2 regions of the Microbacterium sp. FW305-3-2-15-F-LB2 genome follow, and region 2 is predicted to be linked to the other one. Evidence: predicted binding sites of a transcription regulator. Region 2 holds the regulator's gene; the other holds the start of a gene.
What was found. The regulator HrcA, encoded in region 2, represses chaperone genes, less so after heat shock. The targets are predictions, from matches to a motif close to TTNGCACTCGNNNNNNNCGAGTGCNAA.
Positions count from the first base shown of each region.

Region 1: a site for HrcA is predicted at 2,221-2,247, ahead of groES (co-chaperone GroES). Genes of this name have one in related genera too.

Region 1 is NZ_JBYSZO010000001.1:632,013-635,711, forward strand. It holds gene AC3WLZ_RS03100 (CE1 family esterase) at 1-515, opposite strand, end outside; gene AC3WLZ_RS03105 (MerR family transcriptional regulator) at 602-958, shown strand; gene AC3WLZ_RS03110 (THUMP-like domain-containing protein) at 1,005-2,195, opposite strand; gene groES (co-chaperone GroES) at 2,327-2,623, shown strand; gene AC3WLZ_RS03120 (FAD-binding oxidoreductase) at 2,749-3,699, shown strand, end outside.
Region 2 is NZ_JBYSZO010000001.1:1,778,330-1,782,028, reverse strand. It holds gene AC3WLZ_RS08635 (DUF1990 domain-containing protein) at 1-435, shown strand, start outside; gene hemW (radical SAM family heme chaperone HemW) at 435-1,652, shown strand; gene hrcA (heat-inducible transcriptional repressor HrcA) at 1,734-2,774, shown strand; gene dnaJ (molecular chaperone DnaJ) at 2,828-3,699, shown strand, end outside.

The DNA.
Region 1 (3,699 bases), 1.1 Mb from region 2:
TCCGCGGTTCCGGCCACGATCGCGATCGGCACGGGGCGAGGCGTCGGCGCGCCGAAATCACCGAGGAAGTTCTCTCGCTCGGGCATCGTGGCCGCGACGATCGCCGCTCCCGCGAGCAGGTCGTCCGCCTCGTGCAGCAGGCGAATCACCATCTGGCCCCCGTTCGAGTACCCGACCCCGATGACCCTCGCGGTGTCGATGCCGTGGCTGCGGGCGAGGGATCGGACGACATCGCGGGCGAAGGCGACGTCGTCGATGTTCTCGCGGCGCGCGGGGAACGCGCTCGCCGCGCGCGCGTCGTTCCAGTTGCCGCGGTAGCCGTCGAGATACGCGATCACGGCGCGACCCTCGTCGGCGAGACCGTCCAGGGTGCCGCCGGTGAAGCGGCGGTGGATGTCGCCGCTCTGGCGCGACCCATGGAAGACGAGGACGACAGGGCGAGCGGGCGGGCCGTCGGGGTCACCGACCACGACGAAGGTGCGCGTCCGGCCGGCGACCGAGATGGTGTGGGTCATGCGAAGTCCTCCTCACCCCGGGCGCCTCGCCACGGGGTCGGGGCGAGCGTATAGATTGACATCGTGTCAAGGTCAAGGCGGTGGGTATGAGGATCGGCGAGGTCAGTCGGCGCAGCGGCGTCAGCCCGCGCTCGCTGCGGTACTACGAGCAGCTCGGGCTCATCGACTCCGAACGTGAATCCAATGGCTACCGCCGCTACGACGACGTCGCGGTCGAGCGGGCGGTCGTGATCCACATGCTCTTCGAGATGGACTTCTCGCGCGAGATCGTCACGTCCGTGCTCGCGTGCACCGGCGACGCCCCCGCCGAGGCTCACGATGCGCTCGCCGTCCAGCTCGCCCGCGTGCGCGAGGATCTCTCCACGCGCATCGAGACGCTGATGGCGACCCGGCACCGCATCGATGATTTCCTCGCCGCCCGCGCCGCGGAGACCGCGGCCTGAGGACGCGGTCCGGGCTTCGGCGAGCGTCTGCTTCAGCGCCCGCGCGTCACCCCACGCGGTCGGCCAGCAGCGCCACGCGGCGGCCACGGACGCGCGTCACGAGCAAAGTCGCCGACTCGTCGCCGCGCAGCGAGAGGCGCGTCCGCAGTGCGGCGGGGTCGATGTCGACCCCGCGCTTCTTGATCTCGAGCGTTCCGATGCTGCGATCGCGCAGGGCGCGCGCGAGCTTCTTCGTGTCCGCGGGGAGCTCTTCGCGTACGCGGAACGACGACACGAAGGGGCTCGTCAGAGCCGCGTCAGAGGTCAGGTACGCGATGCCCGGGGCCACCATGCCGGCCTCGAGCGATCGCGCGACCTCGCCGATCAGGCGCGCGCGGATCACGGCGCCGTCGGGTTCGTGGACGTACGCACCGAGCTCGCGGGGCTCGACGTCGGGAGCATCCGAGGGTGCCGTCAGTTCCCAGGCGTCGTCGCCGCGCACGACGAGCGCAGCGCGGCGGACGTTGTCGCGCGCGAGGCTCCCCGCCCAGAGGACGAGTTCGATCGTCGAACCGTCGGCGCTGATCCACTGCGCTTCGACGTCGTCCGGGATGAGCTCACGGTCGAACGCCGGCCCGAGCTTCACGCCGCCGGGCCGGTCGCGGAGCAGCTCGAACACCCACTCGAGTGACGGCGACCACTGGTCGGCCGATACGCGCCGGGTCTCGCCGTGGCCGGCGGTGCGCCTCGCGGGGTCCAGCCAGACCGCATCCACGCCGCTCAGGTCGGCATCCTCCGCTCGACCGTGGGCGACCGTGACGGCGTCGCCGAAGGGGGCGAGGTTGTAGGCGGCGATCGCGGCCGTGACCTCATCGGCGTCGACCGCGTGCACCCGGATGCCGAGCCCCGCGAGGCCCAGTGCGTCACCGCCGATGCCACAGCCGAGGTCGGCCACCGAGCTCACGTCGGCGGCCCGGAACCGACCCGCGTGCCGTGCCGCGATCGGCAGGCGCGTCGCCTGTTCGAGCCCCGCGCGGGTGAAGAGCATCCGGTCGGCGAAAGGACCGAATTTCGCGCCCGCGCGCACGCGCAGCCGGGCTTGGCTCACGACGGCCGCGACGAGGTCGGGGGAGTGGCCCGCCGCGCGCAGCCGCGACACCGCGCGGGCGGCGTCGTCGGTGGTCGTGAGCGGTCCCACTTCGTCGAGCAGGGTGAGCCCGTCGGGCGTGAGCAGGGCGGTCAGCTCGGCGATCTCCACCGGGCCAGCCTAGGTGTCGAAACTGTTGGCACTCGCGTTGCATGAGTGCCAGCACTTCTCTACACTCGGATTAGCACTCTCCTGGTGTGGGTGCTAACGAGTCTTCTGTAACGAGAAAGAAGAGGTAGACCGTGTCGGTTTCCATCAAGCCGCTCGAGGACCGCATCGTCATCAAGCAGGTCGAGGCTGAGCAGACCACCGCGAGTGGTCTCGTCATCCCCGACACCGCCAAGGAGAAGCCGCAGGAGGGCGAGGTTGTCGCCGTCGGACCCGGCCGTATCGACGACAACGGCAACCGTGTCCCCCTCGACGTCACCGTCGGCGACCGCGTTCTGTACAGCAAGTACGGCGGCACCGAGGTCAAGTTCGGCGCCGACGAGTACCTGGTGCTCTCGGCTCGCGACGTCCTCGCGGTGGTCGTTCGCTGATCGCGTTGCGATTTCCTCAGAGCCCCGGATGCCTCGGCACCCGGGGTTCTGCTTTGTCCAGCGGCGTCTTACGCCCCGTGACCGACCGCGGGGGGCTCTGGTCCGGGGCTGAATACGCTGGTTCGGTGACCGCCGATCTCGCTGTGCGACTGACCGAGACCCTTCCCGCCGGACGCGTCATCGATGACCCCGCCCTCGTCGCGGCGCACGCGACGGACGCCTCGCGTCTTCCGGCCCCGCGGGCCGCTCTGGTGGTGCAGCCGCGCACCGCGGAGGAGGTCTCGGCCGTCCTCCGCGTCGCGAACACGACCGGGACCCCGGTCGTTCCCCAGGGCGCGCGCACGGGGCTCGTCGGCGGCTCGGCCGCGATCGAGGGAGCCATCCTCCTCGATCTGTCGGGGATGGATGCCATCCTCGCCATCGACGCGGTCGAGGGCACGGCCACGGTTCAGCCCGGCGTGGTCGTCGCGGATCTCCAGCGCGCGGCGGCCGAGCGGGGGCTCTTCTACGCCCCCGATCCGGCATCGGCCGAGTGGGCGACGATCGGCGGCACGATCGCGACGAACGCCGGTGGCATGCGGTGCATCCGGTACGGCGTGACCGGAGACGCGGTGCTGTCGCTCCAGGTCGTCCTGGCCGACGGCTCGATCGAACGCACGCGCCCCGCCACGGTGAAGGGCGTCGCGGGCCTCGACCTGACGAGCCTCGTCGTGGGCTCGGAGGGAACCCTCGCGGTCGTGACCGAGGCGACGCTCCGGCTCCTCCCCGCACCGGGACCCGCCCGCGGCGTCCTGGGCCTGTTCCCCTCGACAGCGGCAGCGCTCGCGGCCGCCGCGGCATTGACGACCGGACCCCGCCTCCCCTCGACGCTGGAGTTCCTCGATGACACGGCGCTCCGCGGCATCCGCATCGCCCGTCCCGACATGGATCTCGACCCGGCGGCGCGGTCATGGCTGCTCGCGATCACGGACGCGGTCGAGGGAGCCGATCGCGACCTCGACCACTTCGTTGCCACCTTCCGCGCGCATGGTGCGGTCTCGGTCGATCGCGCCGACGACGAAGAGCAGCTGGACCGG
Region 2 (3,699 bases):
GTGCGTCCGGCGACCGACGGGGGATACTCCGGTGTCGGCTTCGACGCCGAGGGTGCCCCGATCGCTCCCAGCCGCGTCGCCTCGGAGCAGCGATTCGCCGCCGACGGCACGCCGTTCGTCAGCCCCGGGTCGAGTGTGCGTCTGCACGGCAAGGTCGACGGTCACCGCGCCGACGCGCATCTGCGCGTGATCTCGGTGTTCGAAGAACCTCGCCGCGTCGGCTTCATCCTCGGCACGGTCGGTCATTCGATCGTCAGCGGCGAGGAACTGTTCGCCGTCGAATGGCGCGACAACGACGAGGTGTGGTTCGTGGTCCGGGCGTTCGACCGACCCACCGCCCCGTCGTACCGGGTGTTCATCGGACTCGTGAACCGGCGCCGCCGTGCGCTCTTCCAGCGCTACCTCCGGGCGATCTCGCCGCTATACACATCCTGATGGGCGGACCACTGCCGCTCGGCGATGCGGCGCCCGTCGACGGGCGCCTGCCCGAAGACCTGCCGATCGACCCGACGGCCGATTTCGGCGTCTACCTGCACGTCCCGTTCTGCCGGGTCCGCTGCGGCTACTGCGACTTCAACACGTACACCTCGAGCGAATTGCGCGGTGCGCGGCAGGAAGACTTCGCCGACACGCTCGCGGCCGAAGTGCGCCTGGCCGGGACGGTCATGGATGCCGCGGGCGCCCGGCGGGCGGCATCCACCGTCTTCTTCGGGGGCGGCACCCCGACCTTGCTGCCGCCGGGCGACCTCGCGCGGATGCTCGACGCGGTGCGCGACGAGTTCGGCATCCGAGACGGCGCAGAGGTGACGGTCGAAGCCAATCCCGACACGGTGGACGACCGCGTCGCGGCGACGCTCGCCGAGGCCGGTGTGACCCGCCTGTCGATCGGGATGCAGTCCGCCCAGCCGCACGTGCTCGCCGTGCTCGACCGCACGCACGATCCTCGCAACGTCGCCACGGCGGTGGCGTCGGCGCGAACCGCCGGACTCGACGTCTCGCTCGACCTGATCTACGGGGCACCGGGGGAGTCGCTCGACGACTGGCGCGCGTCGCTCGAGACGGCGATCGCTCTGCGCCCGGACCACATCTCCGCGTACGCGCTGATCGTGGAGGACGGCACGAAGCTCGCGCGACAGATCCGCTCCGGGGTCGTCGCCGAGCCCTCCGACGACCTTCAGGCCGACATGTACGAGTTGGCCGACGATCTGCTCGCCGGCGCCGGGTACGACTGGTACGAGGTGTCCAACTGGGCGACCGACGGCGCGCACCGCTCGCGCCACAACCTCGCCTACTGGCGCGGCACCGATTGGTGGGGTTTCGGACCCGGCGCGCACAGCCATGTCGCGGGCCTCCGCTGGTGGAACGTCAAACATCCCGCGGCCTACGCGCAGCGTCTGGCGGCGGCCGAGTCGCCCGCGGCGGCCCGGGAACGTCCGGATGACACCGCGCGACGCCTCGAGTCCGTCCTGCTCCGCAGCCGCATCCGCGACGGTCTGCCGGTATCCGAACTGCTCGGCGAGGGCCGGAAGGCCGTGGCATCCCTCATCGCCGATGGCCTCGTCGACGGAGCGGATGCCGTCCGCGGGCGCATCGTGCTGACCCGCCGGGGTCGGCTGCTCGCCGACGCCGTCGTCCGGGCCCTCACCGCCTGAGCGCGCTTCCGACTCACCGCCGGGCGGGTGTTCTAGAATTGGCACTCAGGAGTCCGGAGTGCCAGAAGGAGGGAGCCCGCCATGGTGTCCGAACGCGGCTTGCAGGTGCTCCGCGCCATCGTCCAGGACTACGTCGACACGCGCGAACCCGTCGGCAGCAAGGCCATCGTCGAGAGGCACGCCTTCGGGGTCTCCGCGGCGACGATCCGCAACGACATGGCACAGCTCGAAGACGAAGACCTGATCATCGCGCCGCACACCTCCTCCGGACGGGTGCCGACCGACAAGGGGTACCGCGTCTTCGTCGACCACCTGGCCGAGTTGAGGCCGTTGTCGACGGCCCAGCGCAGCGCGATCACTTCGTTCCTCGACGAGGCCGGTGACCTCGACGATCTCCTGGCGCGCACGGTCCGGGCGCTCACGCAGCTGACCGGTCAGGTCGCGATCGTGCAGTACCCCTCGTTCGCCCGGGCGAACCTCTCCCACGTGGAACTCGTGGCCCTCGGCGGCCCTCGCGTGCTCGTCATCCTCGTGACCGACACGGGGCGTGTCTCGCAACGCATCGCGCTCGTGCCCGTCGAGCCGACGGAGGGCGACATCGTGCAGCTGCGCGCCCGCGTGGGCGCCCTCTTGGTCGGCCGGAGCGTCGCGGACTGCGCGCAGGCGGTGGCCGCCGCGACCGTCGACGGCCCCCGGCCCGGCATCGCCGTCGACCTCATCTCCGACGCCGTCCTCCGGGTGGTGGGCGAAGAGCTCGACGAGTTCCGCCAGGACCGCCTCGTCATGGCGGGCGCGGCGACCCTCGCCAAACGCGAGTCCGACTTCCGCGGCAGTATCTATCCGCTCCTCGAGGCGATCGAGGAGCAGGTGACCCTGCTGCGGCTCATGAGCGAGATGGTCGCCGACGAGCAGGGTCTGTCGGCCAGCATCGGCCGCGAGAACGAACCGTTCGGTCTCGTCGAGGCATCCGTTCTCGCCAGCCGGTACGACGGTACCGCCGGCGGTGCGCGGGTGGGCCTTCTGGGTCCGACGCGCATGGACTACTCCTCCAACCTCGCGGCGGTCCGCGCCGTCGCGCACTATCTGACCCGGATGCTCGAAGACGACGACAACGCTCGTTGACGAGACCCGCACCGAATCTGATCGACCCCGCGTGAGCGGGCAGGAAGGCGATTGTGGCTGACCACTACGAGGTCCTCGGCGTCGCGCGCGACGCCAGCCCCGACGACATCAAGCGCGCGTATCGGCGTCTGGCGCGCGAGCTCCACCCCGACGTCAACCCGGGCGCGGACGCGTCCGAGCGCTTCAAGCTCGTCACCCATGCCTACGACGTGCTGAGCGACCCCGAGCAGCGCCGCCGCTACGACATGGGCGGCGACCAGAGCCCATTCGGCGGTGGGGGAGCGGCGGGCTTCGGCGGCTTCAGCGACATCTTCGAAACGTTCTTCGGCGGAGCACAGGGCGGCGGTGGCCGCGGCCCCCGGCCCCGGTCGCGTCGGGAGCGCGGACAGGATGCGCTCGTGCGCGTCTCGCTGCAGCTCGGCGACGTCGTGTTCGGCGTCCACCGCGACCTCGAGGTCGACACGGCCGTCCTCTGCGAGACGTGTCAGGGCGCGTGCACGCAGCCGGGCACGAGCGAAGTCACCTGCGACATCTGTCACGGCTCCGGTCACGTGCAGCGCACGGTCCGCAGCCTCCTCGGCAACGTCGTGACCAGCCAGCCCTGCAGCGTGTGCCAGGGGTACGGAACGACGATCCCGTACCCATGCGGAACGTGCCAGGGCCAGGGTCGTGTCCGTGCCCGCCGTACCGTGTCGGTCGACATCCCCGCGGGCGTCGAGACGGGTCTGCGCCTCCAGCTCCCCGGGTCGGGCGAGGTCGGCCCCGCGGGTGGTCCCAACGGTGACCTGTACCTCGAGATCACCGTCGAATCGCACGACTCGTTCAGCCGCGAGGGCGACGACCTCGTCGCGACCCTCGAGGTGTCGATGCCGGATGCCATCCTCGGCGCGACCACGACGATCGAGTCGCTCGACGGCAGCGTCGA